Regions from separate parts of the Shewanella sp. cp20 genome, predicted to be linked through region 3. Evidence: predicted binding sites of a transcription regulator. Region 3 holds the regulator's gene; each other region holds the start of a gene.

Evidence for each region. Region 3 encodes NrdR, which represses ribonucleotide reductase genes. Its sites were predicted from a motif close to AAACACNANATNTNGTGTTT; they were not measured.
Region 1: a site for NrdR is predicted at 6,770-6,789, ahead of nrdD (anaerobic ribonucleoside-triphosphate reductase). Genes of this name have one in related genera too.
Region 2: a site for NrdR is predicted at 5,999-6,018, ahead of nrdA (class 1a ribonucleoside-diphosphate reductase subunit alpha). Genes of this name have one in related genera too.

The regions. Positions count from the first base shown of each region.
Region 1 is NZ_JPII01000017.1:395,367-405,757, forward strand. Features, by position in the region: partial or broken gene DB48_RS06355 (SbcC/MukB-like Walker B domain-containing protein) at 1-269, shown strand, start outside; gene DB48_RS06360 (peptidoglycan DD-metalloendopeptidase family protein) at 515-1,771, shown strand; gene DB48_RS06365 (YgjP-like metallopeptidase domain-containing protein) at 1,883-2,386, opposite strand; gene DB48_RS06370 (DUF3010 family protein) at 2,463-2,903, opposite strand; gene DB48_RS06375 (DEAD/DEAH box helicase) at 3,219-4,562, opposite strand; gene rssA (patatin-like phospholipase RssA) at 4,779-5,726, shown strand; gene DB48_RS06385 (hypothetical protein) at 5,875-6,570, shown strand; gene nrdD (anaerobic ribonucleoside-triphosphate reductase) at 6,821-8,938, shown strand; gene nrdG (anaerobic ribonucleoside-triphosphate reductase-activating protein) at 9,059-9,535, shown strand; gene DB48_RS06400 (YibL family ribosome-associated protein) at 9,705-10,061, shown strand; gene ribA (GTP cyclohydrolase II) at 10,308-10,391, shown strand, end outside.
Region 2 is NZ_JPII01000048.1:94,542-104,932, reverse strand. Features, by position in the region: gene DB48_RS16410 (oxidoreductase) at 1-1,075, shown strand, start outside; gene DB48_RS16405 (YciI family protein) at 1,329-1,859, shown strand; gene yfaE (class I ribonucleotide reductase maintenance protein YfaE) at 2,040-2,414, opposite strand; gene nrdB (class Ia ribonucleoside-diphosphate reductase subunit beta) at 2,389-3,519, opposite strand; gene nrdA (class 1a ribonucleoside-diphosphate reductase subunit alpha) at 3,579-5,867, opposite strand; partial or broken gene DB48_RS20635 (HAD family hydrolase) at 6,337-7,001, opposite strand; gene ubiG (bifunctional 2-polyprenyl-6-hydroxyphenol methylase/3-demethylubiquinol 3-O-methyltransferase UbiG) at 7,057-7,785, opposite strand; gene gyrA (DNA gyrase subunit A) at 8,084-10,391, shown strand, end outside.
Region 3 is NZ_JPII01000029.1:150,271-160,661, reverse strand. Features, by position in the region: gene DB48_RS11835 (hypothetical protein) at 1-166, shown strand, start outside; gene DB48_RS11830 (GFA family protein) at 236-670, opposite strand; gene DB48_RS11825 (phosphatidylglycerophosphatase A family protein) at 1,007-1,501, opposite strand; gene thiL (thiamine-phosphate kinase) at 1,504-2,460, opposite strand; gene nusB (transcription antitermination factor NusB) at 2,572-2,976, opposite strand; gene ribH (6,7-dimethyl-8-ribityllumazine synthase) at 2,991-3,467, opposite strand; gene ribBA (bifunctional 3,4-dihydroxy-2-butanone-4-phosphate synthase/GTP cyclohydrolase II) at 3,591-4,694, opposite strand; gene DB48_RS11800 (riboflavin synthase) at 4,777-5,442, opposite strand; gene ribD (bifunctional diaminohydroxyphosphoribosylaminopyrimidine deaminase/5-amino-6-(5-phosphoribosylamino)uracil reductase RibD) at 5,449-6,597, opposite strand; gene nrdR (transcriptional regulator NrdR) at 6,650-7,123, opposite strand; gene glyA (serine hydroxymethyltransferase) at 7,249-8,502, opposite strand; gene DB48_RS19700 (DUF3943 domain-containing protein) at 8,805-10,391, opposite strand, start outside.

The sequences.
Region 1 (10,391 bases), on a different contig from region 3:
CGGCCTTGTCTATGGCCCTTGGCTTGTCGGATGTGGTGCAGGCCTACGCCGGTGGTATCAAGTTAGATACCCTGTTTATCGACGAGGGGTTCGGCAGTCTGGATCAGGATTCTCTTGAGCTGGCCATCAGGACCCTGATGGATCTGCAATCGGCCGGGCGCATGGTGGGAGTGATCTCCCATGTCACCGAGATGAAGGAGCAGATCACTAGCCGCATCGATATCCACAAGAGCGCCGAGGGCAGCGAAATTAAATTAGTTTTACCTTAACCGAAATTAAGAAGGTGCTGATATTGATTGGCTTTTCAGCGCCTTTTTAGTTTTTTTGTCTGTTTGGCGGCCGAAAACCTCTATATATTCCATTAAATTGTGTTGTCGATCGGTTTGTAAATGCCGTTATTTTTGATATAACTTGGCATCGACCCTATGTTTTATGGGGTTTTGGGGTCTAATGAAAAGCATAATAATGAAAAATGAGGCACAGGTTGCGCGCAGGTAAAATTTCTTTTTTGAGCATGTCTCAATCCCGTATCATGGCGTTACCCGCGCCTCACAAGAAGATCTTATTGGCGGCGGGCCTGGTTGTGGGCGCGGCGCTGTTGTGGCCGAGCCAAAAACAGGCGCTGCCACAACGCATTCCCGTTGCGCTGGATATTGAATCTCTGGTGACTAACCTGCACCTGAGCGATGAAACGGTCGAAACCGTGTCTCATGCGGATTTTGTAAAGACAATCGTGTCCGGCGATACCCTAAGCGGCCTGTTTGTTGAGGCCAATGTCGATCAGCAGACCATGTACAAGGTATTGGAGGCGGATCTCAATATCCTGGCTCTCGATACCCTAAAGCCCGGCAACATTATACGTTTCTGGCTCGACGACTCGGGTCAGCTGGAGAAACTCGAACTTTACTTCAATGCGGCGCGCCAGGTGGTGTTTAGCCGTTACGAAGAGGGTGGTTTCAGTGTCGATGAGATCAACATCGACGGGATCTGGCAGGACAGGGCCCTAAGCGGCGAGATCCAAGGTTCCTTCTATCTGTCGGCTCAAGGTATCGGCCTCAATGCCGGCGAGATCCAACGCATCGAGACCCTGCTGAAAGAGAAGCTCAATTTTGCCCGGGATCTGCGTGCAGGCGACCGATTCTCGGTGCTCAAGAGCGATCAATATATCGATGGGGAAGTCACGGGCAACAGCGATATTTTAGCCGTCACCATTGAGCGTGGACGCAGCAAGATTAACGCCTATCAAAACAGCGATGGCAACTTCTATGACGATCAGGGCCGCAGCCTGGCGCGCGCCTTCCAGCGTGTTCCGCTACAGAAAAATTACCGTATCAGTTCGCGTTTCAACCGCCATCGTCACCATCCGGTGACGGGTCGCACCGCGCCCCATAATGGTACCGATTTCGCCACGCCTGTCGGCACTAAGGTGGTAGCCCCTGGTGATGGCATCGTCTCTTTGGTGACCGACCATAGATATGCGGGTAAATATGTGGTGATCGATCATGGCAACAAGTACCGTACCCGCTATCTGCATCTTTCTAAGGCCTTGGTACATAAGGGCCAACGTGTGTCCCGCGGACAGGTGATCGCCCTGTCGGGTAAGACGGGCCGTATCACTGGGCCACATCTGCACTATGAGTTTCATATCAATGGTCGTCCGGTGGATCCCATGAAGGCAAATATCCCCATGGCGAGTAAGCTGTCGAAGAAGCAGATGAATGAGTTTGCCCAGCTGGTCAAGGTGCGCCAGATGATGATGGGTCAGAGTTAAGCTCGGTTCATACATAAAAAGATTGCCATAAAAAAACGCCACATCTTGTGGCGTTTTTTTTATGGCCGAGTTTTATTGAGCTGTCAGGCTAAGCCTCATGCACTGTCAGTGCTAGGCCTCTTGCGCCTCGAGATCTAGCATGGTGAGCCATAGGCGCAGATCGAATTCCAGCTGATGATAGTCGCCTTGCATATGGCAGCACAGCTGATAGAAGGCCTTGTTGTGATCCTTCTCTTTAAGGTGCGCCAGCTCGTGTACCACCACCATGCGCAGCAGGGGCTCGGGAACCTCCTTGAGCCTGGCGGCGATGCGGATTTCATTCTTCGACTTGATCTTGCCACCATGATTCTTGGCCACATAGCTGTGCAGCCCCAGCGCCTGTTTCTTGAGGGTGATCTTATCGTCAAATATCACCTTGCTTAGGGGCGATGACTTCTTGAGGTAGCGGTTCTTCAGCGCCATGGTGTAGTCATACAGGGCCTTGTCGCTGCGAATAGCGTGGCTATCTGGGTAACGGCGCTCGAGCACCGTCCTCAGTCGATTGGTCTCGATGAGTTCATTGACCTGGCTGATGAGTTCGGGTCGATAGCCTTGTAGATAGGGCAGTGATGACATAACTAGGTGCTGATTAGCTGGCGACGTTGACGTCGCGGTCGAAGAGATAGCCGGGCGCAGTGGCCCGGCAAGATGCTTAGTCTTTCTTGGTAAAGATGCACTTGTTTTGGTAGCAGTAGGCTACTTCGAAGGCGCTCTTTTGGAAACGCTTCAAGTCCAGACCGTCGAAATCGACCATGGGCGGATTGCGCTTGAGCTGCTCTTTGATGTTGACCGGTGAGACTAGGTGTACCGGCAGGCCGCAAAGCTGAATGGCTGCTTCCATCTTGAAGCTGGTGGCGCTGCCTGCCAGCTTGCCTTTCTGCTCGCGCTCTATGATGGCGACTTCGTCGACCTTATAGTCTTGCATCAGCTTGCTGAAGGCAAAGTGGAACTCTTTGATCGACTCTGTGCTGGCCGAATTAGAGATGGTCAGTGAGCGAGAACGGCAATCAGGGATGTTAAAGGTCTCACCCTCATAGCTCAACAAACAGATGATGGCTTCGCCACCTTTTAATTCAACGCCACAAACTCTCATGATAACCCTAATATAAAAAAATCAATGGCCGCTATTGTAACCTTAATTGCTGCGATTGAGCACTACTTGTTGCGTGAAAATCGCCGCACTTGCCTATTGCTCGGTTTAAATCATGCGACTTGGCGCCGTTTCCGCAGGGAGCGTCATGGAGTGTTGGTCTGGGGGAGCTGGTCAGGGGAAGCTGCTCTAGGGGGAAAGTGATGGTGAGCGGCTCAGGACATTAAAAAGCGGCCTTAGGTGGCCGCTTATTCGTAATAGCTTATTTGTACTCGCCTATGTCTACTCGCTTACGTGTACTAGTTCAGTCCTTGATGCTTACTCTTCCGGCGTATCTTGCAGTTTCGACTTGGGTTTGCGCAGCATAGGCGCATCTCCTACATCGACGCCGGTGATAAAGCGTTTATCTCGCTGCTGTTTAGGTTTGTCGCTGCGGCTAGCCTTGGTCGTCTTGGCCTTAGGCTTTGCATGACTCTTACCCTGACGCTTGTCCTGGCTGGGCTTGTCTTTTAGACCCTTAAAGGTAGGCGCTAACTCCTCAAGCTCGCTAAATTCGAAACGTTTCTGCAGGAAGCTTTGTACCTGCTTGAAGTTGAACCAGTCTTTCGGTCCCACCAGGGAGATAGCATCGCCCTTGGCGCCGGCGCGGCCGGTGCGGCCGATTCGGTGAATATACTCTTCGGCAAATTTTGGCATGTCGAAGTTGATCACCAAGGAGACGTTGAGCAGATCCAGGCCGCGAGAGGCCACATCTGTGGTGACCAAAATCTGCTGCTGACCGCGGCTGAACTGATCCATGATCTGGTTGCGCGCCGCCTGTTTCAGTTCACCGCTTAAGGAGCTGGTGCTAAAGCCCTGCTCGGCCAGCAGTGTTGCCAGGCGGTCGGTATCGCCGCGGGTAGCGGTAAAGATGATCACTTGCTTGTGCGGCTCGAGCTGCAGCAGGCGGGTGAGCAGCTGCTCCTTGTGGCTGAGGTTGTCGCACAGGTAGATCTTTTGGGTGATATCCTGGTTCTCTACGTGAGAGGCGCCGATGGCCACGTGCTCGGGGTCTTTGAGAAGCTCGGCGGCGATTTCGTTGATCTGGCCGTGATCCAGTGTGGCCGAGAACATCAGGGTCTGGCGACGCTTGTGATCGGCGGCCAGGTTGATCGCCTTTAGCTGCTCGGCGAAGCCCAGATCCAGCATGCGGTCGGCCTCATCCAAGATGAGCAGTTCGAGTCCGTTGAGGAACAGGTGGTGCTGGGCCAGATGATCCGCCAGGCGGCCGGGTGTGGCCACCACGAAGTGAGGGTCTTTGGCCAGCGCCTTGGCCTGGTCGTTAAAGTTTTCCCCGCCGAGGATCTTGATCGCCTTATATTGGGTGTTAGCCACAAGCAGTCGCAGCTGACTGTAGACCTGAGTGGCCAGCTCTCGAGTGGGCAGCAGAATCAAGACCCTGGGGTCGCGCTTGCTGAGGGCCTTGGTGGCGATGACGCGCTGCATTGCTGGCAACAGGAAGGCGAGGGTCTTGCCCGAGCCCGTCTTAGACGATGCCATGAGATCTCTTCCCGATAAGCCTACGGGGATCGATTGCGTTTGGATCTCGGTCGGCGTGTCGATGCCCATGTGTTCAAGGCTGGTCAGTAGACGTTTATCGAGTGAAAAATCTGAAAATTGCAATGCTGTGCTCCAAAATATAGATAGGCGCGCATTATACATCGCTAAGCGCGATTCAGCCATGACTTGCGCGATACCGATTTATCAGCCGAATGTCGAGATTAATTTTTAGTGTCACGGGCTGTGCCCGAGCGCGCTTTGGCTTATGATGAAAACAAAGACAACATACGGCGCGGCGTGGTTAAGGCAGATCGCGTCCCAGGGAGAGAAGTAGAGAAGATGGCGAATATCGGCATTGCATTGGGGAGTGGCGCGGCTAAGGGATGGGCCCATATCGGGGTGCTAAACGAGCTGGCGAGCATGGGGATTTTCCCCAATAAGGTGGCAGGCTGCTCTATCGGCGCCGTGGTGGGCGCCGCCTATGCGCAGGATAATCTTGAGGATTTAGAGGCCTGGGTCAGCAGCTTCTCCAGCTGGGACGTGCTAGGCCTGATGGATCTCAGTTGGCGCAAGGGCGGACTGATTGGTGGCGAGAAGGTGTTTGACGTGATGCAGCAGCATATCGGCAACCTGGACATCGAGCAGATGCAGATGCCTTTCGCCGCGGTGGCAACCGACCTCTATACCGGGCAGGAGATCTGGTTTAAGCAGGGCAATCTGCGTCATGCGGTGCGCGCCTCCTGCTCTATGCCGGGGATCTTACCACCGGCGCGAGTCGGCGACCGCTGGCTGGTGGACGGCGCCGTGGTCAATCCGGTTCCCGTGTCTGTGAGTCGTGCCATGGGGGTCGATCTGGTGATCGCCGTGGATCTCAATGCACACAGGAAGACGCGCCAACAGCAGTTACCTGTGGCCATCTCTTCCGATGTGAAGGCCAGCGAAGCCGAGCTGGTGAAAGCCGAGAAGGAGCTGGAGAGCGGCTTCATGGATCTCCTGGCAAGGGGAAGAGACTATGTCAGCGGGCTGACCGATAAGTTTTCCCTGGGTAATCGTAGCGAGCCCGGAATGTTGGCTGTGATGTCGCAGTCGATGGATATCCTGGAGCAGCGCCACAAGCGAGTACGCCTGATGGGCGATCCGCCGGATATCCTGATCACCCCTAACGTGATGGAGATAGGCACCATGGAGTTTCACCGCGCCAGCGAGGCTATCGAGGCGGGGCATGAGGCGGTGAAGCAGGTGGCTCATATTATCCGTGCTCGAGTCGATGAGCTGGAGAGTCACTAATTTTTAGATAAGTGCCCCGGGTTTTCTGTGACGCGGGTTTTCTCTGGCCTGAGTTATTTCTAACATGAGTTTTCTCTAGCCTAGGTTATCTCTGGCCTGGTTTTTGCTGCTTGCCTGGATATTTCATGCAGCAGTCGAAAAATTGACAATGAATTCAATTAGCCAGGCCATTACGGGGTCACAAGCCAACCTGATCGCCAACACCTATGGCCAGACAGACACCCCAGATGTCGATAGTTCATCTTCCAGCGACAAGGTGACGCTGTCCCACCAGGACACCCAGGCAAAAGCTGGCGGACCAGAGATCCCACAGGAGGCGGTGTTTCTCTCGCCACGAGCACAGCGGGCGCAAAAGATAGAGGCGATGGCCAAAGATTTCTTTTCCAAGGGGCAATTTGGTCTTGGCGACATTCCTAAGTTAATTCAGCGTCTGCATCAGGACGGCATCTTGTCGGAAAACCAGCTCAATCGCCTGGGCCAGGCCGGCTTTGAGATCCCAAGGGGGGATGCGTCAAAGCCCTCGCTGCTTGACTTTATTGCCAGCCAGCGAGCGCAGCTCAAGGAGAGTAAGCCCGACAGCGTGATGCTCGCCATGCTCGATGACGCCGAGTCTGTGCTAAAGCAGATGGACAGTCTCGATAGCCAGGGGCTGAACCAGAAGGCGGCGCGGGTGTCGGCGCAACTGGCGGTGTTTGTTCAGGGGGAACACGGGCTGACCCAGAACGATAAGGCGATGTGGCAGGGACTCAAGTCGACCATGCAATTGGCGTCTGCCTCAGGAAGTTCGCAACAGGCTTCCGGGCAACTACAGCGTTATCTGTCACTATCTAAAAGAATTACGTAATTTATTCACAGTTTGTCCCATTTTTATCCCGCATCTAGCTCCCTTTGCCGGCTGGGTCAAGGCCAGTTTTGACGATAAGTGGCTCAGTTGGCAGTAATCTTGTGTTAAAAAAATCCATCCGCAAATTAATGATCTGGATCAAGGTACTTGAGCCTAACTTGTAGCTTAATGCGCTACATATTGTGTTCATCGTCCATATTAACACTATATATGGTGTTAATTTGGCCGTTACTTGAGGAGATATTGAACAATGCCAGTGGTTATTAAGCGGGATGGTTACCGCACGCCTTTTGACGAAACAAGGATTCGGGATGCAGTGATTGCCGCTGCAAGTTCGGCAGGTATTGATGATGTTGCCTATGCCACCGAGGTGGCCCTACAAGTACGCCAGACGGTGGCAGAGCTCGAGCAGGTGGATATTCATGACCTGCAAGATGCGGTCGAAAACCAGTTGATGGAAGGCCCCTACAAGCGACTCGCCAGGGTCTATATCGAGTATCGCCATGACAGGGATATCCATCGTGAGTTGAGCAGTCGCCTCAACCGCGAGATCCGTGGTCTGGTGGAGCAGAGCAATGCCGCGCTGCTGAACGAGAACGCCAACAAAGATTCTAAGGTGATCCCGACTCAGCGGGATCTACTGGCGGGGATTGTCGCCAAGCACTATGCCACACGCCATATTCTGCCAAAAGATGTGGTGGCGGCCCACGAGTCGGGCGAGATCCATTATCACGATCTCGACTATGCGCCTTTCTTCCCCATGTTTAACTGCATGCTAATCGACTTGGCCGGCATGTTGACCCACGGCTTCAAGATGGGTAACGCCGAGATCGAAACCCCCAAGTCAATCTCCACCGCCACTGCAGTGACGGCGCAGATCATCGCCCAGGTGGCTAGCCATATCTATGGCGGCACCACCATCAACCGTATCGATGAGGTGCTGGCACCTTTCGTTGCCAAGAGTTACGACAAGCACTATCAGGTCGCGCTGACTTGGGGGATCACAGACGCCAAGGCCTTTGCCACGGCGCAGACGGAGAAGGAGTGTCACGACGCCTTCCAGTCGCTGGAGTATGAGGTAAATACCCTGCACACCGCCAATGGCCAGACACCTTTTGTGACCTTCGGTTTCGGCCTGGGCACCTCTTGGGAGTCGCGCCTGATTCAGTCATCTATGATGAAGGTGCGCATGACAGGCCTGGGTAAGAACCGTAAGACGGCCGTCTTCCCTAAGTTGGTGTTTGCCATTCGCGACGGCATTAACCATAAGGTTGGCGACTGCAACTATGATATCAAGCAGATGGCGCTCAAGTGCGCGTCGATGCGCATGTACCCGGATATCCTCAACTACGAACAGGTCGAGAAGGTTACCGGTTCTTTTAAGACACCAATGGGCTGTCGCAGCTTCCTCGGCACCTATGAGGAGGAAGGCGAGCTGGTGCACGAGGGGCGCAACAACCTGGGTGTCGTGAGCCTGAACCTGCCGCGGATCGCTATCGAGGCTCAGGGCGACGAGACCCGCTTCTATCAATTGCTTGATGAGCGTCTGGCGGTGGCTCGCCGCGCCCTAGACACTCGTATCGAACGTCTACAGGGGGTGAAGGCGAGAGTCGCGCCAATTCTATACATGGAAGGCGCCTGTGGCGTGCGTCTGCGCGCCGACGATGAGATCAGCGGCATCTTTAAAAATGGTCGCGCCTCTATCTCCCTGGGTTATATCGGCCTGCATGAGACCATCAATGCGCTCTATGGCAGCCAGACCCATGTGTATGACAGCGAGGCGCTCAGAGATAAGGCCCTTGCCATTATCGAGCATCTCAAGGCGGCTACCGTGCGCTGGCGCGAAGAGTCTGGCTATGGCTTCAGCCTCTATAGCACGCCGAGCGAGAACCTGTGCAGCCGCTTCTGCAAGCTGGATACCGAGGCCTTTGGGGTGATCGATGGCGTAACGGACCGCGGCTATTACACCAACAGCTTCCACCTGGATGTGGAGAAGAAGGTGAATCCTTACGATAAGCTGGATTTCGAGCAGCCCTATCCGGCGCTCACCAGCGGTGGCTTCATCTGCTATGGCGAATACCCCAACATGCAGCACAACATCGAGGCGCTGGAAGATGTGTGGGACTATAGTTACAGTCGGGTGCCATACTATGGTACCAATACGCCGATTGATGAGTGTTACGACTGCGGCTTTACCGGCGAGTTTAGCTGTACCAGCAAAGGCTTTACCTGTCCTAAGTGTGGCAACCATGAGCCGAGCCGGGTTTCTGTGACCCGCCGCGTGTGTGGTTATCTGGGCAGCCCAGATGCCAGACCCTTTAACTATGGCAAGCAGGAAGAAGTTAAACGCCGGGTGAAGCATCTCTAATGAGCTGAGCCAAGCAGCACTAAGTTTCGGCTGCTGGCGCAAAGAGAATATAGAAAGTGAAAGAAAAGATGAAGATAGCAAGGCGCCCCGGGGCACTTGCTATCTTTGCATGAGGGACACATGAATTATCATCAATATTTTCCCATCGACGTGGTCAATGGCCCAGGCACCAGGGCGACTCTGTTTGTCTCGGGCTGCGAGCATCAGTGCCGGGGCTGTTACAACCAATCGACCTGGCATCCCGACTCGGGCCATCTGTTCGATGAGCAGATGCTCGAGCAGGTGATTGAGGACCTCAACGATACCCGCATCAAACGTCGCGGCCTATCGCTCTCCGGTGGTGACCCGCTGCATCCGGGTAACCTCGACACCATACTCACCCTGGTGAGAAGAGTCAGACAGGAGTGCAAGGGTAAGGATATCTGGTTATGGACAGGCTATAGACTTGATGAACTCAGCCCGGCGCAACAAGCCGTTGTCGCCTATGTGGATGTGCTGGTGGATGGCAAGTTTGAGCGTGATTTAGCCGATCCTAGCCTGGTGTTTCGCGGCAGCAGCAACCAGGTGATCCACTATCTCACCCAAAAGCAGCGCTGATTTTTACGCCAAAAACGAATAAACAGGCCCCAAGACGCTGGCGCGGCCTGCGCCAGATGACTTGTTCGCACCTTCCTCATTAGTGGTATAATGTTCGCCAAACTGGCAAATGCTGCCTATTTTTAACCGAGTGGCATTTGTGTATTCGCGAGATTTTTAAGGCAAGTTAATGAATTTAAAGCAAGAGTTACAGCAGTTGAACGATCGTCTTGACAAGTATCGTCGTAAATTAGATGCGGCGGAGAAGCGCGGCGATCAGGCGGTGATTTTGCAATTTAAGCAAGAGATCAATGCGGTAACTAAGCAAATTACCCATGTCAAACAGCAACAGAGCCGCCAATTGAACAAACGTGGCACCGAGCTGAGTGAACTTGCCTTTAGCCGTGCGCTGACCAAGGCCGAGCAGGCCGATATGGGTAAGCTCAAGCGTTCGGTGAAGGGGTTGATAGTCGTGCATCCCATGACGGCGTTGGGTCGTCAGATGGGATTGACTCAGGTAACAGGATACGCACCTAAGGCCTTTTAAGACTGAGGATAAAGCATATAGGATTTTGATGGCGGCGTGAGCGACTTCATAGCCTTGTCGCCGCTCAGAGCGTATCCTAATAAGCCGAAGCGGTTGCGGTGAAGCAATATCCGATTTTAATACTCGGGTATTTCACTGTTAGGCAAAAACACATAGAATGCTCGGTCTGAGAAAGGGGAGAGTTCCTCCACCTGGTTTTCATTCTTCATTCGCATCTCAGACAGAGCGAGTTGTAAAGGTTATTTCATGTCGATTAAGTATGTCGCCACCTCTAAACTTCCCACCCCTTGGGGAGTATTTGCCATGCATGGTTTCGAAGATACAGAGACG
Region 2 (10,391 bases), on a different contig from region 3:
CCTGGCCGATGCCGAGTTCGTCAATAAGGCGGCGGCTGGAGAGAGCAAGCTTATCAACACCTGTATCGGTTGTAATCAGGCCTGTCTTGACCATACCTTTGCGCTGAAGCGTGCCACCTGCCTGGTTAACCCCAGGGCCTGTTATGAGACTGAGCTTAACTTCACGCCAGCTAACAACAAGAAGCGCATCGCCGTCATGGGCGCAGGACCTGCCGGCATGGCATTTTCCATCTATGCCGCCAGCCGTGGCCATCAGGTGGTGCTGTTTGAGGCCAAAGGCGAGGTAGGCGGTCAATTTAACCTGGCCCGTAAGATCCCGGGCAAAGAAGAGTTTGACGAGACCATACGTTACTTCACCGAACAGATGAGGTTGCACAAAGTCGAACTCAGGCTCAACACCCGACTGGACGCCTCAGTGGTTAGAGACGAGCCCTTCGACGAGGTGGTGATTGCCGCAGGTGTCGTCCCAAGAGCGCTCGATTTACCTGGCTTTAAGAGTCCCAAGGTGGTGAACTATCAACAGGTTCTCAATGGCGAGGTTGAGGTCGGCGAGCGGGTAGCCCTTATCGGCGCCGGCGGCATTGGTTTCGATATGGCCCACTATCTTGGTGAGCAGGAGTCGACCACGCTTAAACCCGATACCTGGCTGAAGCAGTGGGGTATCGACAAGTCCTATGGCGAGCGAGGCGGTTTGACCACACCTGAGTCTGAACATCCAAGCCGTAAGATCTATCTGTTGCAACGTAAAACCAGCAAGATGGGTAAGGGGCTTGGCAAGACCACTGGTTGGATCCACCGCGCCGTGGCTAAACATCACGATGTCGAGATGCTAAACGGCGTCAGCTACGAGAAGTTTGACGAACAAGGCCTGCATATCACGGTGGATGAAGAGGCCAAGGTACTCGAGGTCGATAATGTGGTCTTGTGCGCGGGGCAAGAGTCCAACCGCAGCCTGGTCGATGAAATGAAAAACAGCGGACTGCCGGTACATCTGATTGGCGGAGTGGATGTCGCCGCAGAACTGGATGCGAAACGGGCGATTCGCCAAGGCGCCGAGCTGGCCGCAAGCATCTAAACTGGCTGGCTTAAACTAGCATCGAGTACAAAGAGCGGTAGCTGAATTCATCGCGTTCTTTGCTAATTCGACGTTTTATTAAGTAAAAGCTAACCTTATGGGTTAGCTTTTTTTATACCCTTGGCATACCTTAAGTGAATGCTTTATGTGAGCTGAGTGAGAGTGCCGTGAGAATAGGGTGAGAGTGCGGTGGGAACACGGTGAAAGCTCAGTAAAAACAGCTAAGTTAACCCTTAGATATGGGGATGAAATAATGAAAACAACGAAAGCCACCATCATGGCCAATACCAATATTAAAGCTAAGACCAAAACTACCAGTAAGACGAGAGCTGATGGATTACTGCTCAGCCTGTTGTGCTTGGTAACGGCCCTGATGCTTGCCGGGCCCTTAAGGGCCGAGACCTATGACGCTGAGCTGGCCGCCAAGGTCGGTGCCGATGAATATGGCATGAAGCGTTACGTGATGGCCATGCTCATGAGCGGCCCTAATCGCGACCAATCCGAAGAAGAGGCAGAGCGGCTGCAGCGGGCACACTTGGATAATATCACTCGATTGGCCGAGGCTGGCAAACTGGTGCTCGCAGGCCCTTTCCTGGAAGAGGGGGCGCTTAGGGGGATCTATATCTTCAACGTCACCAGCGTCGAGGAGGCTAAGGCCTTAACCGAATCCGATCCCGCCATTAAGGCCGGTCGCCTGGTGATGGAGCTGCATCCCTGGTATGGCAGCGCCGCCCTGATGGAGGTTAATCGGCTGCACGATAAGCTAGCGAAAAAAGCGATCTAACTTACAGCGCAGTAAGATAGCTGAAGACTGCCAAAGCATTATTCTCGGTTTGTCTGATGCTTTTCTGATGGTTTGTCTAGGTTGGCTTTGGCTAAGTTTTTGTTTAAGGCTTTGGCTTAGGCTCTGTATAAGGTTTTTTAAGGCTATGCCTTAGCGGGGAGCTAAGTGAGTATCTGCGAGTCAGTCGGCGGTGCAGGCCAACTCGATAGAGACTTGTGCGGTAACGACCTCTGCCCCCTGGGCCGAGAGCGCCAGATCCAGATCGCCATCGGGATGACAGCAGCAGGGCAGGCACTCATCCTCTTCCAGCTCGACCAGCGGCTCGGTATGGTAGACGACACTGCCGCGATTGACCTTGGTCTTACAGGCACCACAAAAGCCGTTGCGACACTCAGAGAAGATACGAACTTTCTTCTGCTCGAGCGCCGCCAACAGGCTCTGGTGGTTGCTGGTATAGAGTAGGACAGGTTGCCCTTGAAGGCTCACGATAGGAGCCTTCTTAAAGATCGCCTTGTTAAAGGCCTCTTTCTTATAGATCAAAGTCGGCAAACTCACTTTCGTCGACAGAGGCGTCGATCTGACCCACTAGGTAAGAGGATACCTCGACTTCCTGTGGCGCGACCTGTACCGAATCACTCTCCAACCAGTTCTTCATCCACGGCAGAGGGTTGCTCTGATCGGCATATGGGCTTGCCAGGTTGACCGACTTCATACGCTCGTTGGTGATGTACTCGACGTATTGGCAGAGGATCTGTTCGTTCAGGCCGATCATAGAGCCATCCTTAAACAGGTACTTGGCCCACTCTTTCTCTTGCTCGGCTGCCTTAACGAAGATATCGATCGCCTGCTGTTCGCACTCTTTGGCGATCTCGGCCATCTCAGGATCGTCCTTGCCGCCTTGCATCAGCTTAAGGATATGCTGAGTGCTGTTAAGGTGTAGGGCTTCATCACGGGCGATGAGGCGGATGATCTTGGCGTTACCTTCCATCACCTTACGCTCGGCGAAGGCGAATGAGCAGGCGAAGCTGACGTAGAAGCGGATCGCCTCAAGTACGTTAACCGACATCATGCACAGGTAGAGGGCTTTCTTGATCTCTCGGGTGGTGACCACTAGGGTCTTGCCGTTGATCTCGTGAGTGCCTTCGCCCATCAGATGATAGATCTGGCTGAGTTCGATCAGGTTATCGTAGTAATCGGCAATATCGCTGGCACGCTTGAGGATCTCTTCGTTCTGGACGATGTCGTCGAATACTACCGAAGGATCGTTCACGATGTTACGAATGATGTGGGTGTATGAGCGAGAGTGAATCGTCTCGGAGAAAGACCAGGTCTCGATCCAGGTCTCCAGTTCTGGCAGCGACACTAATGGCAGGAAGGCGACGTTTGGCGAGCGTCCCTGAATAGAATCCAGTAGGGTCTGATACTTGAGGTTAGAGATAAAGATATGCTTCTCATGATCCGGCAGCGCCGCATAATCAATCTTATCTTTGCTGACATCCACCTCTTCTGGACGCCAGAAGAAAGAGAGTTGCTTCTCGATCAGCTTTTCGAACACTTCATATTTTTGCAGATCGTAACGGGCAACGTTAACCGATTGACCGAGAAACATGGGTTCCAGCAGGGCATTGTTAGGTGTTTGACAAAATGTTGAATAGGCCATTTTTCTATCTTCCGATAAAGGGGGCTAGGCCCCCTGATAAAAGGTTAAAACACGTAGAGTTAGATCTTACAGGCGCCGCCTGCACAGCTATCGTCTTCTTTCTCAATGGAGGTGATATCGTCATATTTATCTGACGCACCGTCACGTGTGTTGTGATAGTAAAGTGTCTTCACACCATATTTGTATGCCGTTAGTAGGTCTTTCAGCAGCACCTGCATAGGCACCTTGGCGCCTGGGAAGCGGCTTGGGTCATAGTTGGTGTTGGCCGAGATAGATTGGTCAACAAACTTCTGCATCAAGCCTACCAGCTGCAGGTAACCTTCGTTGCCTGGCATGTTCCAAAGTAGCTCGTAGCTGTACTGGTACTTCTCGAAGTCCGGTACCACTTGCTTGAGCTGACCGTCCTTGCTGGCTTTAACGCTGATAAGACCGCGTGGAGGCTCGATACCGTTAGTCGCGTTTGAGATCTGCGATGAGGTCTCAGATGGCATCAGGGCCGACAGGGTCGAGTTACGCAGGCCGTGGGTCTTGATCTCCTCACGTAGCGTTTCCCAATCCAGGTGCAGTGGCTCGTCACAGATCTTATCGAGATCGCGCTTGTAGGTATCGATAGGCAGAATACCCTTGGCGTAGTTGGTCTCGTGGAAGGCAGGGCAGGCGCCTTGCTCTTTTGCCAACTTCATCGAGGCCTTCAGCAGATAGAACTGGATCGCTTCGAAGGTCTTGTGTGTGATGCCGTTGGCGCTGCCGTCTGAGTAACGTACGCCTTCTTTAGCCAGATAGTTGGCAAAGTTGATCACACCAATACCGAGCGTACGACGATTCATCGAGCCTTTGTGCGCCGAAACGATCGGGTAGTCTTGATAGTCGAGTAGGCTATCGAGTGCACGCACGGCAAGATCTGCCAGGCTTTCGAGCTCGTCCAACTTCTTGATGGCACCCAGGTTCAATGCAGATAGGGTACACAGGGCAATCTCACCATCGGGATCGTCGATGTTGTTTAGCGGCTTGGTCGGCAATGCGATTTCAAGACACAGGTTAGATTGACGCACCGGCGCAACCTTAGCATCGAACGGACTGTGAGTATTACAGTGATCCACGTTCTGGATATAGATACGACCCGTTGAGGCACGCTCTTGCATCATCAAGGAGAAGAGTTCTACCGCCTTGATCTGCTTCTTACGAATGCTCTCATCTTGTTCATATTTCACATACAGACGCTCGAACTCGGCCTGATCTTCGAAGAAGGCGTCATATAGACCTGGTACGTCTGATGGGCTAAACAGGGTGATCATGCCGCCCTGAATAAGACGCTGGTACATCAGCTTGTTGAGCTGCACGCCGTAGTCCAGGTGACGAATACGGTTATCTTCTACGCCGCGGTTGTTCTTCAGCACCAGCAGAGACTCAACCTCAAGGTGCCACATCGGGTAGAACAGGGTTGCTGCGCCGCCGCGAACGCCGCCTTGTGAACAAGACTTAACCGCCGTCTGGAAATACTTATAGAAAGGCAGACAACCTGTGTGGAACGCCTCACCACCGCGGATTGGGCTGCCCAGCGCGCGGATACGGCCAGCGTTGACCCCGATGCCAGCACGTTGCGACACATATTTCACGATAGAAGAGGCGGTCGCATTGATAGAGTCCAGGCTGTCGCCACACTCGATCAGTACGCAGGAGCTGAACTGACGTGTCGGCGTACGCACACCTGACATGATAGGTGTCGGTAGCGAGATCTTAAAGGTCGAGGTCGCGTCATAGAAATCTTTAACGTACTGAAGACGCGTCTCTTTCGGGTAGTTGGCAAACAGACAGGCCGCCACCAGAATATAGAGGAACTGCGCGCTCTCGTACACTTCGTGGGTGACACGGTTTTGAACCAGGTACTTACCTTCCAGCTGCTTGACCGCGGCATAAGAGAAGTTCATGTCGCGCCAGTGGTCGATATAGCTGTCGAGTGTGTCTAACTCCTCGCGGCTATAGTCGTTAAGAATATGCGTGTCATATTTGCCTAGCTCAACCAGCTTCACCACATGCTCGTATAGCGAAGGCGGCTCAAATTGGCCGAAGGCTTTCTTGCGCAGGTGGAAAATGGCCAGACGTGCAGAGAGGAACTGGTAGTCTGGTGATTCTGGCGAGATAAGGTCGGCAGCGGCCTTAATAATGGTTTCGTGGATCGCTTCAGTTGGAATTCCATCATAAAACTGAAGGTGTGAACGTAATTCGACTTCCGATACTGAGACATTATTCAGTCCTTTGGCCGCCCAAGTGATCACTCGGTGGATCTTATCGAGATCGATAGTTTCACGTTCGCCACTGCGCTTCGTGACTTGCATATTGCTGTTCATTGAAGATAAGCCTTGAATTAAATATCGCTAGGGGTGAAAAGCTCCACCCTACGTTTCCATGTAAAAACAATCGAAGATGTTAAAAAAGTACCTGAGCACTACTGCAGTTCTAGTGGCTTCGACCGCCGCCCATACACAAGATATGGTGTTTTTTCTTTTATAGGATACAAGATAGTGAGGTTGGTGGGATATTGCAAGCGGGTTTTTAGGGGACAAGTTGTGGATATCTTGGGGGTAAACCAAAGGGTTAGTAATGGCTTACCTTTAACCCTTGTTTTCAATTACGATAGCAATGCCGGGTCAAGATTTAGACGACCGATCACGCCTAACACGAAAGCTAAAATATTGGCCAGATCCTATGGATCTTTTTGTGCTAAAAAAGGATCGCGCTCCCAGTCAGGACTACTTTTTACTGATGCGTCACACGCCCGCACACGAGAGCATGTGATTCATCTCCCTTAACAGACACTTACCCCTGTTTTAGCAGCTCAAGTACCTTAGATGGCGCCTCGAAGCCAAAGTCGTGCGGCCATAGGTGTGCGTGGTCATTGTTTCCAATATAACCCCAATGCGCGATGCCGCCGAGCATGTCACTATTGCGGGCCGCCTCGAGGTCTCGTTTGGCATCGCCAAGATAGAGAATATGCGCACAGCTCACACCCAGTTGCGATGCGGCCAGCCGCATCGGCGCGGGATGGGGTTTACTCTGGGTGGTGGAATCGCCGCTGATGATGGCTGGCATCTTACTGGCTAATTCAAGCCTGTGCAGCAGGGGCCTAGCAAAGCGCCCGCCTTATTGGTGACGACCCCATAGGGGATACGCTGGTCGCTAAGGTGTTGCAGCAGGGGCTGCATACCATCAAACAGCTTGGCCGCCTGGCCATTGACCCTGTGATAATGAGTAAGTAGCGCCTGCTGGATGGCCGCTTTCTCTTCATCATTAAGATGGGGCTGAGCGGCTTCGACCAAGGCCAGGCTGCCATGAGACGCCGCAAAGCGAATATCTTCCAGCAGTTGACTGGGCAGTCCGAAGTCGTTTAGCGCAAGGTTTAGCGCCAGCACGAGATCTGGCGCCGTGTCGACTAAGGTGCCATCGAGGTCGAACAGCACACCTTTTATCTGCACTGTATCTATAGCCACTGCATCGATAGGCATTGCATCGATAGACATCGAATCTGTCGCCAACCCTTTAGTCATCCTGTTTAACCGTGGCGATCATATAGTTGACGTCTAATGACTTGGTGTAGCGGAAGATATCGGTCAGCGGGTTATAGGTGATGCCAGTGGCGTCGACGCACTCTAGCTCCACCGCATCGGCCATGCCAATGAGTTCAGATGGCTTGATGTACTTCTTATGGTCGTGGGTGCCCACAGGCAACATCTTAAGTAGATACTCGGCGCCAAGCACTGTCTCAACATAGGCCCTCAGGTTGCGGTTGATGGTCGAAAAAAACACATAGCCGCCAGGCTTGACCATGTCGCTACAGGCCTTGATCACAGAGGCAGGGTCGGGCACGTGTTCGAGCATCTCCATGCAGGTGACTACATCATACTGACCCTTATGGTTATCTCTGTGGTGCTCAGCCGTGTCTTGGATGTAGTTAATCTCAACGCCCATCTCTAAGGCGTGAAGTTTAGCGACATCGAGGGGCTCGGCGCCCATATCCAATCCATCTACCTTAGCTCCCAGACGCGCCATGCTCTCTGAGAGGATACCGCCGCCGCATCCGACATCCAGCACACGCTTACCAAACAGGCCACCGACGGCTTGATCGATATAGTTGAGTCTTAGGGGATTGAGCTTATGAATAGGTTTAAATTCCCCTTCGGGATCCCACCAAGTGGCAGCCATCTTCTCAAACTTGGCAATTTCTTGCGGATCGACATTGGCATTGTTAGTCGCAGAAAGGTTAGACACGGACAGTCCTCACAAGGGGATAAATGATGTTGCTATTATACCCATCGCCTTAGATAAACAAAGGAGAAGCCAGCGAAAATGTCTGCTTAGTCATCAGATTGCTGTTAAAGCGTTCATTCTACCTAAAACCAACTTAGGTTTTACGCCGTAAACAGATATTTGAGGTGAAATTTCAATAGGGTCTAGCGCCTTTAAATATCTGTGTTAGAATGCCAAATCACGTTTTCAGGCTTGATAAAATATTGCCTGGTTTTTAAGCAGTATTTTGTTGGCTAAATTTCAAGGGATCGAGCAGTTTATGACTGATCTGGCTTCATCTATAACACCAATTAATATTGAAGACGAATTAAAGAATTCATATTTGGATTACGCCATGAGCGTGATCGTTGGCCGTGCGTTACCCGATGTGCGTGACGGTCTAAAGCCGGTTCATCGCCGCGTATTATTCGCGATGAACGAGTTGAAGAACGATTGGAACAAACCTTATAAAAAGTCGGCGCGTGTCGTCGGTGATGTGATCGGTAAATATCACCCGCACGGTGACTCGGCCGTTTACGACACTATCGTTCGTATGGCGCAGCCGTTTTCTATGCGCTACACCTTGGTCGATGGTCAGGGTAACTTCGGTTCGGTCGATGGTGACGCCGCGGCGGCCATGCGTTATACCGAAATTCGTATGGACAAGCTGGCGCACCAACTGCTGGCCGACCTAGAGAAAGAAACCGTCGATTACGTCCCTAACTACGACGGTACCGAGCAGATCCCGGCAGTGCTGCCGACCCGTATTCCTGCTTTGCTGGTCAACGGTTCGTCGGGTATCGCCGTGGGTATGGCGACCAACATTCCACCTCATAACCTGTCAGAAGTGATCTCCGGCTGTCTTGCGCTGATCGATGAGCCAAGTCTCTCTATCGAGCAGTTGATGGAGCATATTCCAGGTCCGGACTTCCCAACGGCAGCGATCGTCAACGGCCGTAAGGGTATCGAAGATGCCTATAAGACGGGTCGTGGTAAGGCGGTCATGCGTGCCCGCGCTACCGTTGAGACAGAAGACAACGGTCGTGAACGCATTATCGTTACCGAGATCCCTTATCAGGTGAACAAGGCGCGTCTGATCGAGAAGATCGCCGAACTGGTAAAAGATAAGAAGATCGAAGGCATCAGTGGCCTGCGCGACGAGTCTGATAAAGACGGTATGCGTATCGTTATCGAGGTGAAGCGTGGCGAAGTGGGTGAGGTGATTCTCAACAACCTATACGCTCAGACACAGCTACAGACCTCTTTCGGTATCAACATGGTGGCCTTGACCAATGGTCAGCCTAAGTTGTTTAACCTTAAAGAGATGCTCGAGTGCTTCATCCTTCACCGTCGTGAAGTGGTGACTCGCCGTACCGTATTCGAACTGCGTAAGGCACGCGAGCGTGCGCATATCCTCGAAGCATTGGCGATAGCGCTGGCCAATATCGACCCTATCATCGAGCTGATTAAAGCATCACCAACGCCAGCCGAAGCGAAAAGCAAGCTGGTTGCGCAAGGCTGGGCCCTTGGCAATGTACAAGGCATGCTGGAGAAGGCCGGTGATGATGCTGCGCGTCCTGAGTGGCTGGCACCCGAGTTTGGTATTCGTGATGGCCTCTACTTCCTGACCGAGCAACAGGCTCAGGCGATTCTGGATCTGCGTCTGCACAAGCTGACCGGTCTGGAACATGAGAAGATCTTAAGTGAATATGAAGAGCTGCTGGAACTGATCGCAGCCCTGCTTTACATCCTGCGCAGTCCAGAGCGTCTGATGGAAGTGATCAAAGAAGAACTCCAGGAAGTGCTGGAAAACTTCGGTGATGAGCGCCGCACTGAGCTTAATGCTTCTGCTGTGGATATCAGCCTCGAAGATCTGATCAACGAAGAAGATGTGGTTGTGACTCTGTCGCATCTGGGTTATGCCAAGTATCAACCGCTAAGCGACTATCAGGCCCAGCGCCGTGGTGGTAAGGGTAAGGCGGCGACTAAGGTGAAAGATGAAGATTTCGTCGAGAAACTGCTGGTTGCCAACACCCACGACACCATCCTGTGCTTCTCCGATTTCGGTAAGATGTACTGGCTCAAGGTGTACCAGCTACCGCTGGCAAGCCGTCAGGCCCGTGGTCGTCCAATTATCAACCTGTTGCCATTAGCCGAAGGCGAGCGCATTACCGCTATCTTGCCGGTACGTGAATACGATGCCGACAAGTATGTGATCATGGCGACCTCTCACGGCACTGTGAAGAAGACCTCACTGGATCAATACTCTCGTCCACGAGCCAACGGTATTATCGCCGTGAACCTTAAAGATGGCGATCAGCTGATCGGCGTCGATATCACTAACGGTGATAACGAGGTAATGCTGTTCTCTAACGAAGGTAAGGTCGTTCGCTTTAGCGAAGATCAGGTTCGTGGCATGGGCCGCACCGCGACAGGTGTTCGTGGTATCAAGCTTGAAGATGGCCAGAGCGTGGTGTCGCTCATCGTGCCTAAGAATGATGGCGCCATCCTAACCGTCACCGAGAACGGTTATGGTAAGCGTACGGATCTGGATGAATACCCAGCTAAGAGCCGCGCGACCAAGGGTG
Region 3 (10,391 bases):
TATTCTCTGCTCTGGCATCTCCTCTTTTGAGAGTTATCAGGCAACGGCTAACAAGGTGGAATCGCTGCGCGCCGAGCTGGTTACCCGCTTAACGACTCCTGCTATCTCAGCAGAGATGAAGACTAAGGCTAGTGAAGAAGCTAGGGATAACTCGCCAGAAGAATAAACCTTCTGTTTCGATCATCGTCTTGCTCTCATCCCCTGACACATATCAGGGGATCTTTAACACATGAGTTTATTCCGGAAGACGATCGAAACCGGGCACAGATTGGACTTCTTCCCCCCAATTCGCCCGTTCTTCCATGAACAGCTTTGCCATCGGCGCTATAGGCACCTCAACGTCCAGACAGCCAGCCGGCACTACCAGGTTGAACTCATCGAGCCGATAGGGCATTGGCGAGCCACATACCTTACAGAAGCAGCGCCTATGTCGACTATTGGCCACCTGGAAATGTTGCAGCAAGGCCTCTCCCCGCCGCCAGTTGAGCACAAGATGATGAGAAAATAGATTAGCACCATGGAGCGAGCCTGTGCCCTTCTGACAACGATGACAATGACACAGATAAAAGGCATCGAAGCGGCCCACCAAGCTAAAGGCCACACCGCCACATAGGCAGCTACCACTGAACTCAACTTCCGACCTGTTTTGATTAAGGCTCTCATCATCCATAACTTGTCTCCTGTTGCCTGAAAGCGACTAATACCAATCGTAATAAACAATTTATCATTCTAGCTTGTTAAAACGCTCGATAACTGTATTAGTATTTTTAATTGTAGAATAACTACTTATCTAAAAATCCTGCTTTGTTCTCAAGCGTTTTTCCTGCGCTATTTCTGATCACATATTTACTGTGATTGGTATAAAAGTTAAAACCGCGCAAGCAGTCAGCGCAGCGACAAATCAAATTTTTGCTGGTGTGCCAAAAACAAAAATCCCGATTGTCTCGGCGCGCTCGCCATCGACAGTCGGGACTTAATTTCAACTCAGAACTGGGTAAACCAATCACTATCCGGCCAGATAGACGATCCCCTGTAGGCACAAAAATGCAAACACCCCGGCGAGCACATCATCAATCATGATGCCTATGCCGCCATGAACCTTGGCATCCAGCACCTTGATGGGCCAGGGCTTGAGGATGTCGAAGAAGCGAAACAGCGCGAAACCAATCGCCAGCCAGAGCCAACCGGCGGGCGCAGCGATGAGGGTGATCAACAGACCCGCCACCTCGTCCCAGACGATGGCACCGTGATCATGCACGCCCATATCTTTTGACGCCTTGTCACAGATATAGAATCCGGCGAGTACGCTCACAAGCGTCAACCCCAGATACCAACTCAGCGGAAGGCCTGCCATCAACAGATAAAGCGGAATCGCCGCCAGGGTACCGAAGGTGCCAGGCGCCTTAGCGGCGAGGCCTGAACCGAAACCCAAGGCCAGGAAATGAATAGGATTTGCCAGTGAGAGCTTCTTAAGAACCGGATCGCTCGACCATAACTGCATGTTTAAAAGTGCTCGAAACCAAAGTGTGTTGGGGTGTAGGGTTCGCCGTCCTTGATCAGGCGCAGTTTATCGCCCGTGGCTATCTGCCCCACCTGAGTAAAGCTTACCCCGGCGTGGGCCAGCGCCGTCTCCAGCGCGCCGCGCTGAGCCTCAGGCACGGTAAACAGCAACTCGTAATCTTCGCCGCCGGTCAGGCCATAGCCAAGTGCTACTGATTCATCCAAAGATTCGCGCATCTGGGCCGACAAGGGCAGACGATCGACATCCACTACGGCTCCCACCTGAGACTGTTTAAGGATATGGCCTATGTCAGACACGAAACCGTCGGAAAGATCGATGGCGCTCGAGGCTAATCCTCGCAGCGACTGACCCGCGAGCACCCTAGGGGTCGGGAAATAGTGACGCTGAATAAAGTGCTCTCTCGCCTCACCCTCGACATTAAGCTTGTCTCCCAAAATGGCCAGCCCCACGGCGGAATCGCCGAGGCTACCTGTCACATAGATCCAGTCGCCATTCTTGGCGCCGCCTCGGGTTAACGCCTTGCCTTCGGGCACCTGGCCATTGATGGTGATGGTGATCGACTTAGGACCACGGGTCGTGTCACCACCAACCAGGGCAACTCCATAATACTCGGCGGCCTCTTTCAGCCCCTGACTAAATTCCTGAAGCCAGCTCTCATCCACCTCAGGAAGCGTAAGGGCAAGCGTCATCCAGGCGGGCTCGGCCCCCATGGCGGCGAGATCAGACAGGTTAACCGCCAGCGCCTTATAACCCAGCGCCTTGGCAGGCATGTCGGCATAGAAGTGTACATTCTCAACCAGGGTGTCACAGGAGATGGCAATCACCTTGTTTTCACCAGGCTGGACCAGGGCACAGTCATCGCCTATGCCGAGGTGCACATCACGGCGGTTCTGGCCTAGGTTAGCGAAGAAATGATCTATCAGTGTAAACTCTTTCACAGTCTTAAGAACCATAGTAAGGGTTAATCAGCTAGCACACTTTCTGACGGGGGAGGTGTCGGGGCTAAACCTGAATATAAAAAACGGCATCCTGGGACGCCGTTTATTGTATCACTTTTTAGCGACTATCTTATCGAGAATGCCGTTAACGAACTTGTGGCCATCTTCGGCGCCGAAGGCCTTGGCCAGCTCGATCGCCTCGTTGATGGCGACCTTGTATGGCACATCCTTACGGAAGGTCAGCTCGTAGGTGGCGATGCGCAGCACCGCCTTCTCGATAGGCGAAACCTCATCGAACGGGCGCTCGAGGTGAGGCATAATCAACTCATCCAACTGAGCCGACTTGGTCGTGGTGCCTGATAGCAATTCACGGAAATAGCTAACGTCGACGCCATCGATCTTCTGCTCAGTGAGAAATTCATGCTCCACGTCGGCAACATTATTGCCGCTTAGCTGCCATGAGTAGATAGCTTGTACCGCTAGACGACGGGCTTTACGGCGCTCTGAAGGTTTCATCTTGGTTCCTAATCTTACAACTGCTGTTCTAGTTCTTGCAGAACATTGACCATCTCTAGCAGACCAAGTGCCGCTTCGCCGCCCTTGTTACCTGCCTTAGTACCAGAACGCTCGATAGCCTGTTCAATGGTATCTGTGGTCAATACACCGAATGACACAGGAAGGTCGAACTCAAGCGCTATCTGAGCCAGCCCCTTGTTACACTCGCCTGCAACAAAATCAAAGTGTGGCGTACCACCACGGATCACGGCGCCCAGCGCAATGATACCGTCAAATTTACCACTTGCCGCCACACGACGGGCTGCCAGTGGCAGCTCTACGGCACCGGGTACGCGGACAACGGTAATGTTGTCATCGGCGACCTGACCGAAGCGCTTCAATGTATCCACCGCGCCTTCTAGCAGACTTTCAACCACGAAGCTGTTAAAACGTGAAACCACTATGGCCACTTTGGCGTTTTTCGACTCGATATTACCTTGAACTACGTTCATTTATCTTACCTAAATTAGCTTAACAAACCCGGCACGGGAAAAAAGAGGCGGTATGATACCACAGCCCACCGCGTTGATCCCCATGCAATTTAACTCAAATCGATGAATTCCCTACAGAGTAACTTATTCTGCAATATATTCAGTGACTTCCAACCCGAAACCCGACAGCGAATGGTAACGCTTAGGCGAGCTGAGCAGACGCATGCTGGTCACGCCAACATCGGCGAGGATCTGCGAACCCACGCCCACCTGACGTGAGGTGCCCTGCCACGGTGCCGGTGCGCCAATCTCACCCTTATCTTCCGCCTCGAACGCCTTAACCTTGGCGATCAGCTCCTCGTTACTCTGCTGATGACCCAGTACCACTAACACGCCGCCCTCATCGGCGATACGCGCCATGGCTTTTTCCAGCGGCCAGCTGCGCTTCTCGTCACGCTCAGAGTGCAGCAGGTCGTTGAAGGTGTTTTGCAGATGCACGCGCACCAAGGCGTTAGCCTCTACCTCTCCCTTCACCAACACATAGTGCAGCTGGTTGTCTATGGTGTCGCGGTAGGTGATCATGTCAAACTCGCCGAAACGGGTCGGCAGCTTGCACTTGGCCTCGCGCACCACTGTGGTTTCCTTGGTGTTACGGTATTCGATCAGATCGGCGATAGTGCCTATCTTAAGGCCATGCTTCTCGGCAAACACCTCAAGATCCGGGCGACGGGCCATGGTGCCATCCTCGTTGAGGATCTCGACAATCACCGCCGATGGCTCATGACCGGCCAGGCGCGCCAGATCGCAGCCCGCCTCGGTATGACCAGCGCGGATAAGTACCCCGCCCTCTTGAGCCATCAGTGGGAAGATATGACCCGGCTGCACGATATCCGACGGCTTGGCATCGCGGGCCACGGCGGCCTGCACGGTAACGGCTCTGTCGTAGGCAGAGATGCCCGTAGTCACCCCTTCTGCCGCCTCGATAGACACGGTGAAGTTGGTGGAGAACTGGGCATTGTTGTTGCTCACCATCAGCGGCAGGTTAAGCTGCTCGCAGCGGGCCTTGGTCATGGTCTGGCAGATGAGGCCGCGGCCATAGGTGGCCATGAAATTGATCGCCTCGGGCGTCACCAGGTTGGCAGCCATGATCAGGTCGCCTTCATTCTCTCTATCTTCGTCATCCATCAAGATAACCATCTTACCCAGACGGATATCTTCGATAATCGCTTCTATGCTGTGTAGTGCCATTGTTAGACCTTAAACTGTTAGACCTTGAAATATTCTTATAGTAAGAGTAATTTAATCTGCTATCGACCGGGATTGCCAGTGTCTATCTTAAAAAGCCGGAGCGAGCTAACAGATCCATGGTGACCTTTGATTCTTTCGCTGGATTTTCCTCTGAGTGAGAGAAACTCAGCAGGCGCTCTAGGTGCCGGGCGATCAGATCCACCTCGATGTTGACCCTGTCACCCGCCTTGAGATCAATAAGCGTGGTTTCGCTGGCGGTGTGAGGCACTATGGTCAGGCGAAAACGCTCGCCGTCCACCTCGTTCACCGTCAGGCTAACGCCATCTATGGTGATAGAGCCCTTATGGGCGATATAGCGCGCTAAGCCCTTAGGCGGCGTCAACCAGAATTCGATCGCCTTGCCGCGATACTGCCTGTCGTCCACGCTGGCCACGCCGTCGACGTGGCCGCTTACCATATGTCCGCCAAGACGCGTAGTTGGGGTGACCGCCTTCTCCAGGTTGACCTTCTGCCCCACCTGATAATGGGCAAAGCCGGTCAAGGCCACGGTTTCGGCGGAGATATCGGCCACATAACCATCGACCATCTGCTCGACGACGGTCAGGCACACGCCATTGGTGGCGATGCTGTCACCCAATTTAACGTCACTTAAGTCCAGCTTGCCGCTCGCCACGGTCAGGCGAATATCATCGCCGCGACGCTCAATTTTTCTCAGGCTGCCCACAGCCTCGATGATCCCTGTAAACATGACTAACTACTCTTTATCGATCGGTAAATGATTGTGACTTAATTGAAAGGTAAGGCGTCTGTCGGCGCCGATGCGGCGATCGTCACACAGACGCAGGCCGGGTAACTGTGCCATCTCAGTATAGTCTGGCAGGGCCAGCAGGTTACGTCCGTGGCCGCCTAAGATCTTGGGCGCCTGATACAGCACCAACTCGTCCGCCAGTCCCTGTGCCATGAAGGCACCGGCCAGAGTCGCCCCGGCCTCCACCATCACACTGTTAACTTGCTCGCCAAGGTGTTCGAGCAGCGCCTTTAACGGCACCTGGCCATTGTCGCTGGTCAGTTGCAGCTGACTCACCTGTTCGGGCCAGGCATTCACAACCTCATCGGGATAGGGCTGGCAGCTCACCAAGAGCACGGGGGACTCAGTGTCAAACAGCTTAGGCTTGGCGCCAAGACGCGCGCGAGAATCGAGCACGACACGCAGAGGCTGACGAATATCGGCATCCGCTAGTTGCTCACTTAAACAACCTAGCTCCCCATGTCGCACGTTCAAACTTGGGTCGTCGGCCAGTACCGTCTCTATGCCTGTCACCACGGCGTCGAAACGGGCGCGCATGCGCTGCACGTCACGGCGCGCCTCGGGGCCGGTGATCCATTTAGACACGCCATTGGAAAGCGCCGTCTTACCATCGAGGCTGGCGGCCAGCTTGATGCTTACCCAGGGCAGCCCGGTGCGCATCCGCTTCATAAACCCGGGGTTGAGGGCGGCGGCCTCTTCTTGCAGCAGGCCGACCTCGACGCGAATACCGGCATCCTCGAGCATCTTGATGCCCCGACCGGAGACCTGAGGGTTTGGATCGGTGACCGCTACCACGACGCGGGAAACCTGCGCCTTAATCAGCCCCTCGGCGCAGGGGGGCGTGCGGCCATAGTGACTACAGGGCTCCAGGGTCACGTAGGCTGTGGCGCCTTTGGCGTTATCGCCCGCCATACGCAGGGCATGCACCTCGGCATGGGGGCCACCGGCGGCGATATGAAAGCCCTCGCCCACAAGGGTCTCCCCCTGGACGAGCACGCAGCCCACATTCGGATTGGGACGGGTGGTGTACTGGCCCTTGCGGGCCAACTGGATGGCACGCGCCATCATCTGAGAATCAAATTTGGACCAGGCCATGTCTGGATCGCCATCTCTTGAGAATAATTGGGGAAGCCCCGCTACGCATAATCTAAGACTTGCCCGGTTTGCTCTTATCGTTTTGCAACTTGGCAATCGCCTCGCCGAACTCGGAGACATCTTCGAAGGCGCGGTACACTGAGGCGAAGCGGATATAGGCCACCTTGTCGAGATTGACCAGGTGATCCATCATCAGATTACCTATCATCTTAGAGGTGACCTCGCGCTCGCCCGTGGCCCTTAGGGTAGATTTAATCTTGCTGAGCGCCTGCTCTATCTCGTCCATCGACACGGGGCGCTTCTCGACCGCTCTGAGCATGCCGCCACGCAGCTTGTCTTCATCGAAGGGTTGGCGGCTGCCATCTTGTTTCACCACTCTGGGCATCACCAGCTCGGCGCCTTCGAAGGTGGTAAATCTCTCGTGACAAAGCAGACACTCGCGACGACGACGCACCTGATGACCATCGGCCACCAGACGAGAATCAATCACCTTAGTGTCGGTTGCGCTGCAAAACGGACAATGCATTGAGCCTCCAGCATATGCTAATCGGTATCTTGGGGAGCTTTCCCTTGAAATAGATACAAAAATGGCCGCTACCAATATTAACATCAGTAGCGGCCATCGGAGTTTACCCGATTTAACCCTTAAGGTTAACCGTAAACAGGGTACTTAGCGCACAATTCAAGCACCTGGTTCTTCACGCGCTCGATAGTGCCTTCGTTGCTGATGTCATCGAGAATGTCACAGATCCAGTTAGTCAACTCAACCGCTTCTGCTTCTTTAAAGCCGCGACGCGTGATGGCTGGCGAACCGATACGCAGACCCGAGGTCACGAAAGGTGAGCGTGGATCGTTAGGCACTGAGTTCTTGTTTACCGTGATGTTGGCACGACCCAGGGCCGCATCGGCATCTTTACCCGTGATATCTTTAGCGATCAGATCCAGCAGGAACAGGTGGTTTTCTGTGCCGCCAGATACCACATCGAAACCACGCTCGATGAAGGTGTTAGCCATCGCCTTAGCGTTAACCACAACCTGCTGTTGGTAAGCCTTGAACTCAGGAGACAAGGCTTCCTTGAAGGCCACCGCCTTACCGGCGATAACGTGCATCAATGGGCCACCCTGACCACCTGGGAATACCGCCGAGTTCAGCTTCTTGTACAGGTCTTCGTCGTTTGCCGCAGACAGAATGATACCGCCGCGAGGACCGGCTAGGGTCTTGTGAGTCGTCGAAGTCACCACGTGTGCATGTGGCACTGGGTTAGGATAGACACCGGCAGCGATAAGGCCTGCAACGTGAGCCATGTCAACAAACAGGTAAGCACCAATCTTGTCGGCAATCTCACGCATGCGCGCCCAGTCGACGATACCAGAGTAAGCAGAGAAACCACCAATCATCATCTTAGGCTTGTGCTCAACGGCCAGACGCTCCATCTCGTCGTAGTCGATCTTGCCAGACTCGTCGATGCCGTAAGGCACTATGTTGTACAGCTTGCCAGAGAAGTTTACTGGTGAGCCGTGAGTCAGGTGACCACCGTGAGCCAGGTTCATACCCAGTACGGTATCGCCTGGTTGCAATAGCGCCATGTAAACTGCGCTGTTAGCCTGTGAGCCGGAGTGAGGCTGAACGTTAGCATAGGTCGCACCGAACAGTTCTTTGGCGCGCTCGATAGCTAGGTTTTCGACGATATCGACATGCTCACAACCACCGTAGTAACGCTTGCCAGGATAACCTTCGGCGTACTTGTTCGTCAGCTGAGAACCTTGAGCCTCCATCACACGAGGAGAGGTATAGTTTTCCGAGGCGATAAGCTCGATGTGCTCTTCTTGACGACGAGTCTCTTCCTGGATCGCTTCAAACAGTTGCGGATCAAAGTCGGCGATGTTCATCTCTTTTTTCAGCATTGGTCACTCCAGCTGTAAAGTCTTATTAAGGTAGGGTTGCGCGGTATTCTACAGTGCATTCGATCACAATCCCAGCATTTGCGACATGAAATTAGTTGCGATTCAAGCTGAGAAATGTTCATCAAAATGCCCCTTACAACAAAAGTCGGGCGATTAAGCCCTGTTTTGCCAAGACTCCTTTTTTGCAAGGGACAAAATGGCTGGTTTACAGCCTTTTGAACGAAAACACTGTTTTATTAATCCAACAAAAATGACGGCGCCGGACCGTCATTTTGCATTAGTAAAGGTAATCAGTAAGGTAATCAATAATGGTATTCGAGTTGCAGCCAACTACGCTGCTCCGTGTCGTCGAGGCGGCTATAGATGCCAGGGTTGTCGATACCGTGAATTTCGCCGCTGCGATCGATCCGCTCATGGTGCAGACTCAGGGTCAAATCGCCGCTAACACCATAGCTGAGATAGATCTCATACCTGTCTCTCGCGTCATCAAAATCCAGGTCGCTGTTGTTGGGATTCCACAGCGGCGTGCGCTCATTCTCCCTGTCGTTGATCGAGGTCCAGCGCTGAGACTTAAGGCGCATGCCCAGCAAGAGGTTGCGGTAACTGGCCTCCAGCGACAGATTAAAGGTGTGGCCCCAGGCGTAACCATACTCTCCCTCCCAAAGCACTGATTTAGTGCCCCAGAAATGCCGCCCCTGAGACAGATAATCTTTGGTCGCGAACGGCTTCACCATGGCAAAGTCACCAAAGAGATCGCTGCGCAGATCGATATTGATATCTTGAGTCGACCAGTTGGCCCCAAACGACAGTCCGAGTAGATTGACCACGGCGTAGAAATCTTCATCCAGCTCCAGCCCCAGGCTGGTATATTCCATGCCCGTCGATGGGCCGACATAGAAGCTGTGAGACCAGTCGCTGGCCAGTCCCCCGCCTCTATGTTTGCGGCCGTAGCTGCCCAGCAAGAGTTGCGTGGCCATCTGCCACTCCTCCACGCCCTCTTGAGAGAGGGCCGTCTCCATCATCATCTCGACCCGGCTTGGGGTGCCGCTCAGTGAATCATACTTGCCTTCGCGGCTGTCGATAGCGGCGCGCATCCCCAGCATCGCCATGGTGCTGCTGACGTCCGCCTCGTCCTTGCTGGCATAGCGCACGCCGGTATAGACGGAGAAGCTGTCTTTGGCCTGGCTGCGATCGAACCTGCTAGGGCTCTGGTAGCCAAACCAGCCCCGCACCGCCCGCGAGGGGTTAAACAGGTAGCTAAGGCCCGCTGGCAGCCAGCCCTCTTTGGCGGCCAGCATCTCGGTAAACTGATACAGGCTCTCCCCCAATACCGCGCCGCCCCAGGTGGTGACTATCTGATCGTTGATGCTCACCACTTCCTTATACTCGGCAAACACCTCCCAGATGGTAGAGGCGGCAAAGGTGCCCAGAGTCGACTCGTAATAGTTAAAACCATGGTTACGAAACGCCTGATAATAGAGGGCGCCGGCGTAGGCATGGCCCCAGTTCATGCCGATATCGTTATCATCATATTTCCACGACGCACCAGTGGTCAGCCTGTCGTAGAAAAACTCGGCCGCATTGCCATCGATTTCATAATCGAAATCGTCTTCCATGGCCTGTGAGCCTGTCTTATAGAGCAGCTCACCCAGCACCAGCACGGTAGAGATCTCCAGCGTGGCTCCCCACCAGTCCTTCTCGCTAAGGGTATCTTTTTCACTAAGGACACCTTTTTCACTAAGGGCTTCTTTCTCTAAAGAGGCATCTCCATCACTAGCCAGCGCCGAGTAAGTCACGGGGCGATCTGTCTGTGCCACTAAAGGCAATGTCTCAACGACTTGGGACTGAGTATCGGCTAGCGCAGGGGCTGACAATAGTAGGCTCATGCC